One region of the Streptomyces sp. NPDC046349 genome, then DNA from elsewhere that is predicted to be linked to it. Evidence: predicted binding sites of a transcription regulator. Region 1 holds the regulator's gene; the other holds the start of a gene.

Region 1 (9,042 bases):
GTCAGGACCAGCGACACGATGATCGCGGCGAGTTGCATGGGAGGGCTCCTCGGGCGGCACTTACTAAGCGGTAACTTATGAAGTCAAGGCTTGAGGTTACCCATTCCCGACGCCGCAATGTAGCTGAGCGTGCGGTGATCTGTGTCGCTCAGGCGAGCCTTTGTCGATAGGCCGCCCGCGGGGTCTGGGCAAGGATCGCGAGGTCCATCCCGAGCCAGTGGTTCTCCACATAATGCCGGTCGAGCAGTGCCATCTCCTCCCAGGGTAGGTCGGAGCGTGCGCTCACCTGCCACAACCCGGTCATTCCGGGGCGTACGAGCAGTCGGTCGGGGCAGTCCGTGCGGGCCTCCGGGCGCGGGCCGACCAGTGACATCTCCCCGCGGACCACGTTGAGCAGCTGGGGGAGTCCCTCCATCGCGCAGCGTTCCAGGAGGGCGCCCGTCCGCCCCGGCCCGGCCGTGTCGAAGCGCCAGGTCCGGAAGGGCCGCCCGGCCAGGCCGGCCGCGGGCTGCCGTGCGAAGGGCCGCCCGCCCCGGGTCGCGTACAGCAGTGCGGTGACGGCCGCGAGCGGCAGCGCGAGCGCGGCGAGCAGGAGCACCGCCCCGACGAGGTCGAGCACCCGCTTCGCCGGCGGGGCTGCGGGTACGCGCAGCCGGGGGGCGGTGAGTGTGAGGGGCATGCCAGCACGCTGCCGCACGCGTGTCGCGGCCCCGGCGCGCCGCGCGGCGCGGGTCCCTCGTCCGGCCGCCCCGCCCGCCGAAAACCCAAGGTTGCGCGTAAGCGGCAGCTAAAGGTTGAGCCGACCCGACTCAGTTCTGTTGACGCATGCGCGGCGATGCGGCATGGTTGAGTCTGTTCCACTCAAGTCAGCTGGAGGAATCGAAATGGCACGTGCGGTCGGCATCGACCTGGGCACCACTAACTCCGTCGTCAGCGTTCTGGAAGGCGGCGAGCCCACCGTCATCACCAACGCCGAGGGCGCCAGGACCACGCCGTCCGTCGTCGCCTTCGCCAAGAACGGCGAGGTCCTCGTCGGCGAGGTGGCCAAGCGCCAGGCGGTCACCAACGTTGACCGGACCATCCGCTCCGTCAAGCGCCACATGGGCACTGACTGGAAGATCAACCTGGATGGCAAGGACTTCAACCCGCAGCAGATGAGCGCCTTCATCCTGCAGAAGCTGAAGCGCGACGCCGAGGCCTACCTGGGTGAGAAGGTCACGGACGCGGTCATCACCGTCCCGGCCTACTTCAACGACTCCGAGCGCCAGGCGACGAAGGAGGCCGGCGAGATCGCGGGCCTGAACGTCCTGCGCATCGTCAACGAGCCGACGGCCGCCGCCCTGGCCTACGGTCTCGACAAGGACGACCAGACCATCCTCGTCTTCGACCTCGGCGGCGGCACCTTCGACGTGTCGCTCCTGGAGATCGGCGACGGTGTCGTCGAGGTCAAGGCCACCAACGGTGACAACCACCTCGGTGGTGACGACTGGGACCAGCGCGTCGTCGACTACCTGGTGAAGCAGTTCGCCAACGGCCACGGCGTCGACCTGTCCAAGGACAAGATGGCCCTGCAGCGTCTGCGCGAGGCCGCCGAGAAGGCGAAGATCGAGCTGTCCTCCTCCACGGAGACCACGATCAACCTGCCGTACATCACGGCGTCCGCCGAGGGCCCGCTGCACCTGGACGAGAAGCTCACGCGCTCGCAGTTCCAGCAGCTCACCGCGGACCTGCTCGACCGCTGCAAGACCCCGTTCCACAACGTCATCAAGGACGCCGGCATCCAGCTGTCCGAGATCGACCACGTGGTCCTGGTCGGCGGCTCCACCCGCATGCCGGCCGTCGCCGAGCTCGTCAAGGAGCTGACCGGCGGTCAGGACGCCAACAAGGGCGTCAACCCGGACGAGGTCGTCGCCATCGGCGCCACCCTCCAGGCCGGTGTCCTCAAGGGCGAGGTCAAGGACGTCCTGCTCCTCGACGTGACCCCGCTGTCCCTCGGCATCGAGACCAAGGGCGGCATCATGACCAAGCTCATCGAGCGCAACACCACGATCCCGACCAAGCGGTCCGAGATCTTCACGACGGCCGAGGACAACCAGCCGTCCGTGCAGATCCAGGTCTACCAGGGCGAGCGCGAGATCGCGGCGTACAACAAGAAGCTCGGCATGTTCGAGCTGACCGGCCTGCCGCCGGCCCCGCGCGGTGTCCCGCAGATCGAGGTCTCCTTCGACATCGACGCGAACGGCATCATGCACGTGACCGCGAAGGACCTCGGCACGGGCAAGGAGCAGAAGATGACCGTCACCGGCGGCTCTTCGCTCGGCAAGGACGAGGTCGACCGCATGCGCCAGGAGGCCGAGCAGTACGCGGAGGAGGACCTGCGCCGCAAGGAGGCCGCCGAGTCCCGCAACCAGGGCGAGCAGCTCGTCTACCAGACGGAGAAGTTCCTCAAGGACAACGAGGACAAGGTCCCGGCCGAGGTCAAGACCGAGGTCGAGTCCGCCGTCGCCGAGCTGAAGGAGAAGCTCAAGGGCGAGGACACCGGCGAGATCCGCAGCGCGACGGAGAAGCTCGCCGCGGTCAGCCAGAAGCTCGGCCAGGCGATCTACGCCGACGCCCAGGCCGCCCAGGGCGCCGCGGGCGGCGCCGGTGACGCGGGCCAGGCCAAGGCCGACGACGACGTCGTCGACGCCGAGATCGTCGACGACGAGAAGCCGAAGGGTGGCGCTGCCTGATGTCGGAGGAGACCCCGGGCTTCGACGAGAAGCCCGAAGTCCCCGCCGACGCCGCTCAGGACGACGCCGAGCCGAAGGCAGCCGACTCCGCCGAAACGGCGGAGGGGGCGGCCCCGGCCGGGGACAGCGCACAGGACGTGGCCCTGCTGGCGCAGCTGGACCAGGCCCGTACCGCGCTCGGTGAGCGCACCGCGGACCTCCAGCGGCTCCAGGCGGAGTACCAGAACTACCGCCGCCGGGTGGAGCGGGACCGGATCACCGTCAAGGAGATCGCGGTCGCGTCCCTCCTGACGGAGCTCCTGCCGACGCTCGACGACATCGGCCGGGCGCGGGAGCACGGCGAGCTGGTCGGCGGCTTCAAGTCGGTGGCCGAGTCGCTGGAGACGGTCGCCGCCAAGATGGGCCTGCAGCAGTTCGGCAAGGAGGGCGAGCCCTTCGACCCGACGGTCCACGAGGCCCTGATGCACTCGTACGCGCCGGACGTCACCGAGACGACCTGCGTGGCGATCCTGCAGCCGGGGTACCGGATCGGCGAGCGTACGATCCGTCCCGCACGGGTCGCGGTGGCCGAGCCCCAGCCGGGCGCGGCCCCCAAGTCCGAGTCCGCGGAGGGCGACAAGCCGTCCGGCGAGGACGCGGATGCAGCCGACCAGGGCTGACGCAGTACACGTAGCGGCACGGGAGGAGGGACACCGGGGATGAGCACGAAGGACTTCGTCGAGAAGGACTACTACAAGGTCCTCGGTGTCCCGAAGGACGCCACCGAGGCCGAGATCAAGAAGGCGTACCGGAAGCTCGCGCGCGAGTTCCACCCGGACGCCAACAAGGGCGACCTCTCCGCCGAGGCGCGCTTCAAGGAGATCTCCGAGGCGAACGACATCCTCGGGGACGCCAAGAAGCGCAAGGAGTACGACGAGGCGCGCGCCCTGTTCGGCAACGGCGGCTTCCGCCCCGGGCCGGGCGGCGGCTCGTTCAACTTCGACCTGGGCGACCTCTTCGGCGGCACCCAGCAGGGCGGCCAGGCCGGCGGCTTCGGCGGCGGCCTGGGCGACGTCTTCGGCGGCCTCTTCAACCGCGGCGCCGGCCCGGGTGCGGGCACCCGCACCCAGCCGCGCCGCGGCCAGGACATCGAGTCGGAGGTCACCCTCTCCTTCACGGAGGCGGTGGACGGGGCCACGGTCCCGCTCCGGATGTCCTCGCAGGCGCCCTGCAAGGCCTGCTCGGGCACCGGCGACAAGAACGGCACGCCCCGGGTGTGCCCGACCTGCGTCGGCACCGGCCAGGTCTCGCGCGGCAGCGGCGGCGGCTTCTCGCTGACCGACCCCTGCGCGGACTGCAAGGGCCGCGGCCTGATCGCGGAGACCCCCTGCGACGTCTGCAAGGGCAGCGGCCGGGCCCGCAGCTCCCGCACCATGCAGGTCCGGATCCCGGCGGGCGTCTCCGACGGCCAGCGGATCCGGCTGCGCGGGAAGGGCGCCCCGGGCGAGCGCGGCGGCCCCGCCGGCGACCTCTACGTGGTGGTGCACGTCGGGACCCACCCGGTGTTCGGCCGCAAGGACGACAACCTCACGGTGACCGTTCCGGTGACGTTCGCGGAGGCGGCTCTGGGCGCCGACATCAAGGTCCCGACCCTCAACGGACCGTCGGTCACGCTGAAACTGCCCCCGGGCACCCCGAACGGGCGTACGATGCGGGCCCGCGGCAAGGGGGCGGTCCGCAAGGACGGCACCCGCGGGGACCTCCTCGTCACCGTGGAGGTCGCGGTTCCGACCGAGCTGTCCGACAAGGCACGCGAGGCGCTGGAGATGTACCGCGAGGCGACGGAGTCGCAGGACCCGCGCTCCGCGCTGTTCGAGTCCGCGAAGGGAGCATGACATGGACGGCCGCCGACGACAGTCTTCCCGTCTGGGAAGCGGTTACCAACTCACCGACGAGACCCCGGTCTACGTGATCTCGGTCGCCGCCCAGCTCTCGGGCCTGCACCCGCAGACCCTCCGCCAGTACGACCGCCTCGGCCTGGTCTCCCCGGACCGTACGGCCGGCCGCGGCCGGCGCTACTCGGCCCGGGACATCGAACTGCTCCGCACGGTGCAGACGCTGTCCCAGGACGAGGGCATCAACCTGGCGGGCATCAAGCGCATCATCGAACTGGAGAACCAGGTGGCCGCGCTCCAGCAGCGCGTCGCCGAGCTCTCCGCCGCGGTGGACGGCGCGGCCGCCACCCTGCGGGCCCGCGAGGCCCAGGTGCACGCCTCGTACCGCCGCGACCTGGTCCCGTATCAGCCCCCGCAGCCGGGCAGCGCCCTGGTCGTCTGGCGCCCGAGCCCGAAGCGCCCGCTGGACTGAGCTGAGCCCCTCTGGGCCGGAGGACGCCTTCAGGCCCCGCCCCTTCCAGGGCGGGGCCTGAAGGCTTTCCAGAGGCCTTCTAGAGGACTTCCGGCTCCTGGTGCCGGGCCCGGTTCGGATCGGCGTCCTCGCACTCCTGCGGCGCGGAGGGGCGGCCCAGGATGCCCGACTGCGCGATGAGGTAGCCGAGCTGGGCCCGGCTGCCGCTGCCGAGGGTGGTGGCGAGCTTGGCGATGTGGGCGCGGCAGGTGCGTACGTTCATCCCCAGGCGCCGGGCGATGGCCTCGTCCACATGCCCCTCGATGAGGAGCTGGGCGATGGTGCGCTGCACGCCGGTGATGCCGCCGGGGGTGCTGCGGTACGTCACCTCCTCCGTCAGGGGCACGGCGCGGTGCCACAGCTGCTCGAAGACCTTGATGAGGTAGTCGACGAGGCCGGGATGGCGCAGTTCCAGGGCCACCCGGCGGTCGTCGCTCACGGGGATGAAGGCGACCGTGCGGTCGAAGATGATGAGGCGCTCTATCAGCTCTTCGAGCGTGCGGATCTCGACCTTGCCCATGGAGATGCGGTCCACGTAGGCGAGCGTGCCCTGGCTGTGCCGCGCGGTGTGCTGGTAGAGGGTCCGTATGCTGACCCCGCGGTCGATCAGCGGCTGGTCGCGCTCCAGGGCCTGTGTGAGAGCCTCGGAGGGGCGTGCTCCGCCCGGCTGGACCGTCAGCACCTCGGTGTGGCATTCGGCCGTGGCGAGGTTCAGCGCGGCGTTGATCCTTTCGAAACCCTCCAGCACCGTGATGGCGTGGGTGTCGGCCGGACTCTGTGCACTGATGGCGAGGAAAGGCTCGAAAGTGTCGGTGAGATCTACAGCGCTGCGTCGGCGGTCCTGGATCTCGCGTTCAATCGGATGCAGCCGTTGAGCCAAAGCCACGGACGGGGGAACCGGGCGGAGTTGGTTCGCGTCATCCGGGTCGGGCTGCAGTAGGGCGAGTTCCAGCAGGCAGGGGGCGTTCTGGATCTCTTGCCGGGCGATCCGGCCGGTGCTCAGGGCAGCCGCGTAGAGCCGCGTCCCCTCGGCGCACATGGACGTGACGGGGTGGGGATGTGTCGCCATTGTCGGTTTTTGCGTCAAATCTCCACCCCCCAGGGTCCTGAACATGCAAGAACATGATGCATCGTCCCTGTGGCATTGACGTGCCTGAATGAGCCATCGTCTGACACGCGGGGGAGAGGATTCCATCAAGTGAGGACGAAGCCGACCATGTACAAGAGAATGCTTCGCTCGGTGCTTGCCATAGGTTTCTCCGCCGTTGCGGTTTTTGGGGCAGTCAGCGCCGTCGAAAGTGACGCGGGGAGCGCTAGGGACGGTCAGGGCACGAGCCTGACGAGCACGGAGTTCGACACCGGCTGGACCACGGCGCCCGTGGGCAAGTACGCGGACACCGGCTGGACCGCCGCGGAGCTGGGCGGTAAGGACGACACCGGCTGGACCGAGGCTCCTGCGACGGTGTCCGCATGACCCCCGACGACCGCGGCTTCCGCCGCGAGATGGCGTCGGCATACCGCTCGGGCTGGCAGTTCATCGACCTCGCCACGGCCATCCCCCACCCCGGCGACTCGTTGATGGTCACCCTGTTCGGCCAGCCGATCGTCATCGTGCGCGAGGAGGACGAGGACGTACGTGCCTACCGGTGCCTGCGCCGCCCGCGCGGCGCGCCGCAGCCCGTCCGCTGCGAGGTGCGCTACGGAATGGTCTTCGTCAATCTCGATCAGCGGGACCACCAGCTCTTCGAGCCCGACATCACCACCGCCACCCCCCGCAGTGCCTGAAGCGATTCCCCCGTCGTTGCAGATCGCTCAGGCGCTACCCCCACACAACGGCGCCATCGTGGACCTGACCACGATGGCGCCGTTGTGATGCCGCCGTCCAGTGCGTTATTCGGACAAGGTGAAGGATCAACAACCGGACAGGGCGAGGGATCGACGGCTCACGCGCGTCCCATGGCCCGGTCCAGGGTGATCTCCACGACCACGCGGTCGGGATTGGGCGAGGGCGTCCGCCCGTACCGTTGCGCGTAGCGCGCCACGGCGTCGGCGACCGACGCCTCGTCCGTGCGGACCACCGCACGGCCCTCGAGAGTCGCCCAGCGGCGCCCTTCCATCTGGCAGACCGCCACCCGCGCCCCGCCCTCCTGTGCGGCCTGCGCGGCCAGGACGTTGCGGACCTTCTTGCTGTGCTTGTTGCTGATCACCCGGGCCATGCCGGCCTCGGGGTCGTACGTCACGCCCACCGGCACCACGTGCGGGGTCCCGTCGGGGCGCGGGGTGGTCAGCGTGCAGACGTGCCGCTCCCGCCAGAAGGCGAGGTACTCGGGCGTCGGGTTGAGTACGTCATGGGACATGGCCCGAAGGGTACGGGCAAGCGGTCCCCTCAACTGCCTTGAGTGGAATAGACTCAACTTTGCATACGCTGACTCTGTCAGACCCTTTGCATCCCTCGGAGAGGAGAAGACGCAGTGGACGCCGAGCTGACCAACAAGAGCCGGGACGCGCTGAACGCGGCCACCAGCAGGGCCGTCAAGGAAGGCCACGCCGATCTGACCCCCGCGCACCTGCTGCTGGCGCTGCTCGCCGGCGAAGAGAACGAGAACGTGACCGACCTGCTGATCGCCACGGACGCCGACCAGGCCGCCGTGCGCAGCGGCGCCGAACGCCTCCTCGCGGCGCTGCCCAGCGTCACCGGCTCCACGGTCGCGCCGCCGCAGCCCACCCGCGACCTGCTCGCCGTGCTCGCCGAGGCCGACAGCGAGGCGGGCAAGCTCGGCGACGAGTACCTCTCCACCGAACACCTGCTCATCGCCATCGCGGCCAAGGGCGGCGCGGCCGGTGAGGTCCTTTCCACGCAGGGCGCGACGGCGAAGAAGCTGCTGGACGCCTTCCAGAACGCACGAGGAGCACGGCGGGTGACCACCCCCGACCCCGAGGGCCAGTACAAGGCCCTGGAGAAGTTCGGCACCGACTTCACGGCGGCCGCCCGCGACGGCAAGCTCGACCCGGTCATCGGCCGCGACCACGAGATCCGGCGCGTCGTGCAGGTGCTCTCGCGCCGTACGAAGAACAACCCGGTGCTCATCGGCGAGCCCGGCGTCGGCAAGACGGCCGTCGTCGAGGGCCTGGCCCAGCGCATCGTCAAGGGCGACGTGCCGGAGTCCCTGAAGCACAAGCGGCTCGTCGCCCTCGACCTCGGCGCCATGGTCGCCGGCGCCAAGTACCGCGGCGAGTTCGAGGAGCGGCTCAAGACCGTCCTCGCGGAGATCAAGTCCAGCGAGGGCCAGATCATCACCTTCATCGACGAGCTGCACACGGTCGTGGGCGCGGGCGCCGGCGGCGACTCCGCGATGGACGCCGGCAACATGCTCAAGCCCATGCTGGCCCGCGGCGAACTCCGCATGGTCGGCGCGACCACCCTCGACGAGTACCGCGAGCGCATCGAGAAGGACCCGGCGCTGGAGCGGCGCTTCCAGCAGGTGCTGGTCGCCGAGCCGTCCGTCGAGGACACCATCGCGATCCTGCGCGGCCTCAAGGGCCGCTACGAGGCCCACCACAAGGTGGTCATCAACGACAGCGCGCTGGTCGCCGCCGCGACCCTCTCCGACCGGTACATCACCTCCCGCTTCCTGCCCGACAAGGCCATCGACCTCGTCGACGAGGCCGCGTCCCGGCTGCGCATGGAGATCGACTCCTCGCCCGTCGAGATCGACGAGCTCCAGCGCTCGGTGGACCGCCTGCGGATGGAGGAGCTGGCGCTGAACAACGAGTCCGACCCGGCCTCCCGCGAGCGCCTCGACAAGATCCGCAAGGACCTGGCCGACCGGGAGGAGGAGCTGCGCGGCCTGACGGCCCGCTGGGAGAAGGAGAAGCAGTCCCTCAACCGGGTCGGCGAGCTCAAGGAGCGCCTGGACGACCTGCG
Region 2 (9,042 bases), on a different contig from region 1:
CGGGACGGCGGGCCCGGCGGCATCGGTGAGTTCTTCGCCCAGCTGTTCGGGCGCGGCGTGCGCACCGCGGCGACGGGTCGGGAGGGTGTTCTCGTTCGCCTCCGCTATCACGCCCGGCAGGTGCAGGGAGGGTGCGCCCGGGGTGGCCAGGGTGTGGACGGGTGAGGCCGGCGGGGTGGCGGGCAGCAGTGCCGCGGGGACGACCACCAGGGCCTCGGTCCCGCCGTGGCGTGCGCCGCGCAGCTCCGCGGTGACGCCGTGCCGTGCCGCGAGCCGCCCGGCCACGTACAGGCCGAGGCCGAGGCCGTGCTCCTCCTCGGGTTCCTCGTCGTAGGCCTCGGGCGTGGCCAGCCGGGCGTTCAGCGCCTCCAGGCGGTCCCCGGTGACACCGATGCCCTGGTCGACGACGGAGAGCACCACGTCGCCGTTGTCGAGCGTCCAGCCCGAGACCTTCACCTTGACGTCCGGCGGGGAGAACGTCGTGGCGTTCTCCAGCAGTTCGGCCAGCACGTGCGAGATGTCGTCGGCGGCGTGCCCGGCGACCTGCGTGTACGAGGGCAGCGCCGTGAGGTCGACTCGCTCGTAGCGCTCGATCTCGCTGACGGCGGCCCGCATCACGTCGACCAGCGCCACCGGCAGGCCCTGCCCGTGGCCGTGTTCCTGCCCGGCGAGGACGAGCAGGTTCTCGTTGTGGCGGCGCATCACGGTCGCCAGGTGGTCCAGCTTGAAGAGGGTCGCGAGCCGGTCCGGGTCCTGTTCCTTGGACTCCAGCTCCTCGATGACGGCGAGCTGGCGTTCCACCAGGCCCAGCGTGCGCAGCGAGAGCGAGACGGAGGTCGTCGACATGATGCGGCGGTGCTCCTCCAGCCCGGCGCGCAGCTTCGTCAGCTCCTCCTCGAGCACCTCGCGGCCGGAGGCGAGCGCCTCGTTGCGGCCGATGATGCGGCGCCTGTCGGCGTCGAGCCCGGCGATCCGGGTGTGCAGGGAGACCGTCTGGTCGCGTACGGCGTTCAGGTGCCGGACGACCTCGGCGAACTCGTCGTTGCGGCCGGTGAACCGCACCGGTTCCACCGAGCCCTCGGGCGTCGCCAGCCGCTCCGCGCCGCGCCGCAGGACCGACAGCGGGCGGGTCAGCGAGCGGGCGACGGCGGTGGCGAAGCCGACGGCGACGAGGAACAGCAGTCCGAGCAGGGCGACGAGGATCTCCAGCCGGGTCACGTCGTCGTCGCGCAGGGAGGCGAGGGCGGAGGCACGTTCGCCGGCGAGGGTGGCCTCGACGGTGCGCATGCGGTCGATGCGCGAGGTGAGCGCGGCGCCGACGGCGGCTCCGTCGGTCTTGCGGTCGGGCGTGGCCAGGGTGGGCCGGTCCAGGAGCCGCTTGAGGTGGTCGTCGGCGGCCTTGACCTCGGGGCCGGTGACGGTGGCGGTGAGGGTCTGGCGTACGTCGGGCCGGGCGACCCGTGTGAAGTCGTCGAGGGCGGCCTGTTCCCGTACGCGCGAGCGCTGGGCGGCGGCGGTGAGTTCGTCGACCGTGGCCGAGCCCGGGGGCTGTTCGCCGCGGGGGACGGCCAGCGCGCCGAGCAGCAGTCCGCGGGTGGCCGAGGCCTGGTCCACGGCCTGGCCCAGGGGTGCGAGCGGGCGGGTGGTGGCGAGGGCGGCCTCGGCGCGCGGCGGGGTCAGCTCGGCGAGCCGGGTGCCCGGGGCGAGGAGTTCGGTGATGACGCCGGTGTAGGCCTGGTGGGCGGCGAGGGCGGTGCCCTTGCCGTCGACGGCTTCGGTACGGACGGACGCGACGCGGGCGAGGGCAAGGGCGAGGGGTTCGTCGACCACGGCCGCGGCCTCGGCGATCTGCCGGTCGGTGCGCTGGGTGCGTTCCTGGAGGCCGCCCTTGGCGGCGGCGGGGCGGCCCTTGGCGGCGTACTCGACGACGGCGTCGCGCTCGTCGGCGAGGACGTGCGTGAGGGTGAGGATCTGGCCGGTCTGCTCCGCGAGGGTGACCAGCCGCTGGGAGTCGTTCAGCTCCCTCGCGGCGGTGACGACGGCGGGGGTGCCGGCCGCGAGGACGGTGAGTCCCGCGACGGCGACGCCGACGACCAGCCGGCTGCGCACGCGGACGCGGCGTCCTGTGGGGGCCGGGCCTTCGGCGGCGGTGCCGTTCTTCCGAGACCGCTTCTTCTGCACCGGTGCTCGCAATCCTGTACGTGTGCTTTTGCTCGTCTACTCGTGTGGCCGAGGTATCGGCCGGTCAACAAGTAAACGCCCCCTGCCCCCTCGTACCGCCTCAGACCTTTGCAGCGTGTTGGGGAGAGAGCCGCACATCGCCCACCCGGCCACTCGAACGAGTGAACATCACGGATGAGTTGGCGACCAACTCGGGCACCCGGTCCCAGAGCCGCTCCGTGGACAGGCGGTTGAAAGATCGATGCGGGCTTTGGCAGTATGCCCGCCCACATCGGCCCTCCCGCGCCCGGGCCTTGCCGGCCCGGGCCCCGGGCGCTTCGCGGACAGGGGACATCTACCTTCCACCCCTGGTACGTACCAAGCCCGCCTTTCAGGCCTCCGGCGGGCAGAATGCCCGCATGCGCATCGACCTCGCCACGGCCCCCGGCAGTCAGGAACGCCCCAATGAGGACTGGGTGTCGGCCTCGGCGCCCGCTTCGGGAGGCGGAGTCCTCGTGGCTCTCGACGGGGTCACCCCGCCGGCGGGCGACGACGGGTGCGTGCACGGGGTGCCGTGGTTCACAACCCGGCTCGGCGGCCGATTGACCGAACTGTCCGGATCGCGACGGGACATGCCGCTGGACCGGATCCTGGCCGAGGCCGTCCGCGCCACGGCCGCGGCCCACCGTGACACGTGTGACCTTTCTCACGCCCGCACCCCCCAGGCGACGGTGGTCGTGGTCCGCTGGGACGAGGCGTACGTGGAGCACCTCGTGCTCTCGGACTCCGTGCTCCTCCTCCAGGCGCACGGGGGCGAGGTGACCGCGGTGCTGGACGACCGGCTGGACCGGCTGCCACGGGAGGTGCTGCGCTCGGTGGCCGCGACGGATGCCCTGCGCAACGCCGAGGGCGGCTTCTTCACGGCGGCCGCGGACCCGGCCGTGGCGGCCCGGGCGGTCACGGGGCGCACCCCGCGGGGGCTGGTGCGGGCGGTGGCCGCGCTCACGGACGGGGCGAGCAGGTGGACGGACACGTTCGGGGAGGGCGACTGGGCGGAGTGCCTGGCGGTACTGCGGAAGGAGGGTGCGGCGGGCCTGATCGGCCGGGTCCGCGCCATCGAGTCCGACCCGGCCCGCCCGCCGGCCCGCTACAAGCGGCACGACGACGCGTCGGCGGCCTACGCGGAACTCTGAGCGCGCCGTTGGCGCGGCCCGGCCGCCGCGCTACTCGGCGCCGGCGTTCAACTGGTGCAGCAGCCGGGCCAGTTCCGCCACCTCGCCGCGGTCCCAGCCGGCGAGCTTGCGCATGTACTGCTCGCGCCGTGCGCCGCGTACCCGCAGGAAGCGCGCACGGCCCTCCTCGGTGAGCCCGACGAGGAAGGCCCGTCCGTCGGCGGGGTCCTGCTCACGGGCTACCAGGCCCAGGACTTCCAGGGCCCGCAGCTGCCGGCTCATGGTGGCCTTGCCGACGCCGAAGTAGGAGGCGAGGTCGGTGGCCCGCTGCCGGCCGGCCGCCTCCAGCCGTACGAGGAGCCCGTACGCGGCGGGCTCCAGCTCGGGGTGGAGCTCGCGGGCCATCTCGCCGGATGAGGCGCGGGCCCTCCGGAGGAAGACGGACAGCTCCCGCTCCAGGGCAAGGAACTCCTGGTCTTCACTCCCGTGCACGTCCCGCTCCTTCTTCGATGTCCGGCACCCCGTCGGGTGGGGGCCCAGTATTTCGCAGCGGGTGCGCGGACGGCCCGGGGCCCCGCCGCAGCGGCGCCCCGGGCCGTCCGGAAGCAGTCCGGAGAGTGGCGGTCCGCCGTCAGGCGGCGGCGGTGACCGGCGCCAGCGCCCCGTCCAGGGCGAGTTCCAGCACTTGGCGGACGTCGGTCACCGGATGCACCTCCAGCCCCTCCAGCACCTCCGGCGGGACGTCGTCGAGGTCGGCTTCGTTGCGCTTCGGGATGATCACGGTGGTCAGGCCGGCCCGGTGGGCGGCGAGCAGCTTCTGCTTGACCCCGCCGATCGGCAGGACCCGCCCGGTCAGCGAGACCTCGCCGGTCATGGCCACGTCCGTGCGCACCTGCCGCCCGGAGAGCAGGGAGGCGAGGGCGGTGGTCATGGTGATGCCCGCGCTCGGGCCGTCCTTGGGCACCGCTCCGGCCGGGAAGTGGATGTGCACGCCCCGGTCCTTCAGGTCGGCGACGGGGAGCTCCAGTTCGGCGCCGTGCGAGCGCAGGAAGCTCAGCGCGATCTGCGCCGACTCCTTCATCACGTCGCCGAGCTGGCCGGTGAGGGTCAGTCCGGCGGCGCCCGTCTCGGGGTCGGCCAGCGAGGCCTCCACGAAGAGCACGTCGCCGCCCGCTCCGGTCACCGCGAGGCCGGTGGCCACGCCGGGGACGGCGGTGCGCCGTTCGGCCGGGTCCTGGGCGGACTCGGGCACGTGGTGCGGGCGGCCGATCAGGCCCCGCAGCTCGCCGGCCCCGATGCGGTAGGGCAGTTCGCGCTCGCCCAGCTCGTGCTGGGCGGCGACCTTGCGCAGCAGGCGGGCGACGGCCCGCTCCAGGGTGCGCACGCCCGCCTCGCGGGTGTACTCGCCGGCCAGCTTGCGCAGGGCGTCCTCCTCCAGGACGACCTCGTCGGCGGCGAGCCCGGCGCGCTCCAGCTGGCGGGGCAGCAGGTGGTCGCGGGCGATGACGACCTTCTCGTCCTCGGTGTAGCCGTCGAGGCGGACGAGCTCCATGCGGTCGGCGAGGGCCTCCGGGATGGACTCCAGGACGTTGGCGGTGGCCAGGAAGACGACGTCGCTCAGGTCCAGCTCCACCTCCAGGTAGTGGTCTCGGAAGGTGTGGTTCTGGGCCGGGTCGAGGACTTCCAGGAGGGCGGCCGCGGGGTCGCCGCGGAAGTCGGAGCCCACCTTGTCGATCTCGTCGAGCAGGACCACGGGGTTCATGGATCCGGCTTCCTTGATGGCCCGGACGATGCGGCCGGGCAGCGCGCCGACGTAGGTCCGGCGGTGGCCGCGCACCTCGGCCTCGTCCCGTACGCCGCCGAGCGCGACGCGGACGAACTTGCGGCCCATCGCGTGGGCCACGCTCTCGCCGAGCGAGGTCTTGCCGACTCCCGGCGGGCCAACGAGCGCGAGCACGGCGCCGCCTCGCCGGCCCCCGATGACGCCCATGCCGCGCTCGCTGCGGCGCTTGCGCACGGCGAGGTATTCGGTGATGCGGTCCTTCACGTCGCTCAGACCGGCGTGTTCGGCGTCGAGCACGGCCCTGGCGCCCTGGATGTCGTACTGGTCCTCGGTGCGCTCGTTCCACGGGAGTTCGAGCACGGTGTCCAGCCAGGTGCGGATCCAGGAGCCCTCGGGGCTCTGGTCGCTGGACCGCTCCAGCTTGTCGACCTCCTTGAGCGCGGCCTCGCGGACCTTCTCGGGGAGGTCCGCGGCCTCGACGCGGGCCCGGTAGTCGTCGGACTCCGCGCCGTCCTTCTCGCCGTTCAGCTCGCGCAGTTCCTTGCGTACGGCCTCCAGCTGGCGGCGCAGCAGGAACTCGCGCTGCTGCTTGTCGACGCCTTCCTGGACGTCCTTGGCGATGGACTCGGCCACGTCCTGTTCGGCGAGGTGGTCGCTGAGCGCCTTGACGGCGAGCTTGAGGCGGGCGACGGGGTCGGCCGTCTCCAGCAGTTCGACTTTCTGCTCGACCGTCAGGAAGGGCGAGTATCCGGAGTTGTCCGCGAGGGCGGAGACCCCTTCGATCTGCTGGACGCGGTCCACGACCTGCCAGGCGCCGCGCTTCTTGAGCCAGCTGGTGGCGAGGGCCTTGTACTCCTTCACCAGCTCGGCGACGGCGCCCGGCAGCGGATCGGGGACCGACTCGTCCACGGTCTCGCCCTCGACCCACAGCGCCGCTCCGGGGCCGGTGGTGCCGGCGCCGATCCGGACGCGGCCGAGGCCGCGGATGAGCGCGCCGGGGTCGCCGCCGGAAAGGCGGCCGACCTGCTCGACGGTTCCGAGCACTCCGGTCGCCGCGTACGTGCCGTCGACCCGCGGCACGAGCAGCACCCGGGGCTTTCCGCTGCCGTTCTTTCCGGCGGCGGCCTGCGCGGCCTCCACGGCAGCGCGCACCTCGGCGTCGGACAGGTCCAGCGGGACGACCATTCCGGGCAGCACGACCTCGTCGTCGAGCGGCAGTACGGGCAGGGTGAGCGATACGGACGTCGAAGCCATGATCTTCCCTCCGGCAGTGAAGTTGAGCTATGCCGACTCAATGCATCTGCGCCTCGTGATGTTCCCCAACCCCCGTTCGCCGGGGGCGAACAGGCCCTCGGCGGTGCCCGGACCGGGCTCGGTCAGCTGTTCAGGGGGGAGATGCGTACGTCGCCCGAGGTGGTCTTCGCCGAGAGGCGGGACGGGGCGGAGGCGTCGTCGGGGAGGGTGACGTCCCGGTCGCCGGAGGTGGTGGAGACCGCCAGGCGGTAGGGGGCCGGCGGCACCTTCAGGCTGACGTCGCCGGAGGCCGTCTCGACGAGCACTGAGGAGGGCGCCTTCGCGAAGTCCAGGCGCGCGTCGCCCGAGGCCGAGCGCACCGACGCGCTCGGCCCGGACAGGCCGGTGGCGGTGATCTCGCCCGAGGTGGTGCTGATCCTCAGAGGTCCGGCGATGCCCTCGGCCCGGATGTCGCCGGAATCGGCCTCCAACTCGGCGGCGGCGACGCCGGTCACGGTGATGTCGCCGCTGTCGCTCTCCAGCGTGACCTTCGCGGAGGCGGGGACCTCCAGGCGGTAGTCGATGCGGCAGTCTCCGGAGCAGCCGTTGGTGAAGGTGAGCACTCCCGCGCTGACCTGCTGGCCGGGGGTGGGGGCGGTGGCTCCGCGGTAGTGGACGGTGCGGCGGACCGTGACGCCGGGACCGGTGCCGGGCGTGACCGCGATCGACCCCGCCCGGGCGCCGGTCACCTCGACGGCGGTGACCGCCTCGGTGACCGCCGTGTCGGCGCGGGCCGTCTTGCGGGGGCCTTCGACGAAGGAGCATCCGGCCAGGAGGACGCCGGCCGCGAGGGCGACGGCCGCGCGGGCGGCCCGGCCCGCCGTGGTGTGGGAAGTCATGCACCGATCCTCCGGCGCCGGCGCCGGACGGCCGATGGTGCCGGTACCCGGATCCGGTGTCGGGTTATCCCCCGTCTCCGGCGGCGCCCGGCCACCGGCCACCGGACCCCGGCTCCCGCAACCCGTGGGAAACCGCCGTCACCGGCCCGGGCCGGTGACGACCGGGCGCTGCGGCGAGGGCAGGCCCCATTCGCTCCAGGAGCCGTCGTACACCGCCAGGTCCCGGTAGCCGGCGAGGTCTGCGCCGAGTGCCAGTACGCAGGCGGTCACCCCGGAGCCGCAGCTGAAGCGGAGGCGTTCACGGCCTCCCGCGGCCGCCTCGAGGGCCGCGCGGAGTTCCCCGGCCGGGCGCATCAGGCCGTCGGGGCCCTGGAGTTCGCCGAAGGGGAGGCTGACGGCGCCGGGCATGTGGCCGCCGCGCAGGCCCGGACGGGGTTCGGGGGCGGTGCCCTCGAAGCGTTCGCGGGTACGGGCGTCCAGGACGGCCGCGGCCGGGTCGGCCAGGGCCGCGGCGACGGCATCGGCGTCGATCAGCAGCCCCGGGCGGGGCCGGGCGGTGAAGGAGCCGCGCGGCCCCCCGTAGTCCGGGGCGGCGGTCTCGACGGGCAGGCCGGCGGCCGTCCATGCGGGCAGTCCCCCGTCGAGGACGGCGGCCCGGTCGAAGCCCATGGCGCGCAGCATCCACCAGGCGCGGGCGCTGGAGTAGACGCCGGCGCCGTCGTAGACGACGACGGTGTCGGTGTCGTGGAGGCCGAGGGCCCGCAGCGCCTCGGTGAAGGCGGCGGGGCCGGGCATGGTGTGCGGGGCGGGGGCCGTGTGGTCGGAGAGGGCTCCGTCGAGGTCGAAGGGGCGGGCGCCCGGGATGCGCCGGCCGGCGGCGCGGTGGGCGCCGACGGAGGCGTCGAGGACGACCAGTCCTGAGGCGCCCAGCCGGGCGGCGAGCCAGTCGGACCCGACCAGCGGTCCGGGGTCCGCGGGGCCGGGCTCGCGGGGCGCGGGGTGGTCGGACGTGGGCATAGGGCAGCACCTCCTGAAGGCTCGGCGGCCGCACCCGCCCGCGGGGGGGGTGCGGCCGCCGACTGTGCGACGCGGTCGCCCCCATCCTCCGGCGCGGCCCGGCCCGGCCCGCAACCGCCCCCCGTCCCGGGCGGGTTGGCGGCCGGGCGCCCCCTCAGGGGGTGCTGCAGCCGCCCGGACGGGCATAGACGGCGACCCGGGCGCCCCGTACGCCGGTGACCGAGCAGAGGTCGAAGCGGCCGGCCAGCACCTCCCGCTTGACCGCCTCTCGCGGGTACGGGTCCAGGGGCTGCCCCGCCGGGTCCTGCAGGGCGATCACCCGGGGCGAGGCGAGCAGCGCCGCGCGGATCCGCTCGGGGGGCAGCTCCGTGCCCTGGAGGCTGTGCGAGGCGGCCGGGCCGGATGCGAGAGCGGCGTCGCGCAGGCCCGCGCGGACGTCCGGCGAGGACAGCAGCCACTCGCGCCTGCGGGAGGGCATGAACACCACCGCGTCCCCCGGGCGGGCCCGCTCGCGGACCGCGGCGGCCACCGCGAGGACGTCGTCCTTGCGGCTCTCAGGGGTGCGCAGCCACGCCGACCAGACGCCGAACGGTACGAGGAGGGCGCCCGCCAGCACCCACGGCCACCACTCCCGGGCGGCGGCCAGCCGTGCGCCGGCCAGCAGGGCGGGCCCGGCCAGTGCGTAGAGCACGTACCGGTCGACGTACCAGGGGTTGAGCAGCGAGATCGCCATGAGCAGTCCGGGCGGCAGCAGGACCAGGGGCAGCGCCACCCGAGC

What was found. The regulator HspR, encoded in region 1, represses chaperone genes until heat shock. The targets are predictions, from matches to a motif close to TTGAGNNNNNNNNNCTCAA.
Region 2: the regulator HspR is predicted to act here: its motif matches at 6,392-6,410, upstream of lon (endopeptidase La).

What each region holds. Positions count from the first base shown of each region.
Region 1 covers NZ_JBVJFK010000004.1:234,856-243,897, reverse strand. Annotated here, with positions in the region: partial or broken gene ACZ6JS_RS11115 ((Fe-S)-binding protein) at 1-38, opposite strand, end outside; gene ACZ6JS_RS11110 (sugar transferase) at 149-679, opposite strand; gene dnaK (molecular chaperone DnaK) at 885-2,732, shown strand; gene grpE (nucleotide exchange factor GrpE) at 2,732-3,391, shown strand; gene dnaJ (molecular chaperone DnaJ) at 3,431-4,606, shown strand; gene ACZ6JS_RS11090 (heat shock protein transcriptional repressor HspR) at 4,608-5,078, shown strand; gene ACZ6JS_RS11085 (helix-turn-helix transcriptional regulator) at 5,158-6,231, opposite strand; gene ACZ6JS_RS11080 (hypothetical protein) at 6,316-6,591, shown strand; gene ACZ6JS_RS11075 (Rieske (2Fe-2S) protein) at 6,588-6,902, shown strand; gene ACZ6JS_RS11070 (pyridoxamine 5'-phosphate oxidase family protein) at 7,061-7,474, opposite strand; gene clpB (ATP-dependent chaperone ClpB) at 7,589-9,042, shown strand, end outside.
Region 2 covers NZ_JBVJFK010000001.1:355,623-364,664, reverse strand. Annotated here, with positions in the region: gene ACZ6JS_RS01715 (sensor histidine kinase) at 1-2,181, opposite strand, end outside; gene ACZ6JS_RS01710 (protein phosphatase 2C domain-containing protein) at 2,580-3,353, shown strand; gene ACZ6JS_RS01705 (MarR family winged helix-turn-helix transcriptional regulator) at 3,384-3,824, opposite strand; gene lon (endopeptidase La) at 3,964-6,369, opposite strand; gene ACZ6JS_RS01695 (DUF4097 family beta strand repeat-containing protein) at 6,492-7,247, opposite strand; gene ACZ6JS_RS01690 (sulfurtransferase) at 7,386-8,264, opposite strand; gene ACZ6JS_RS01685 (glycosyltransferase family 39 protein) at 8,419-9,042, opposite strand, start outside.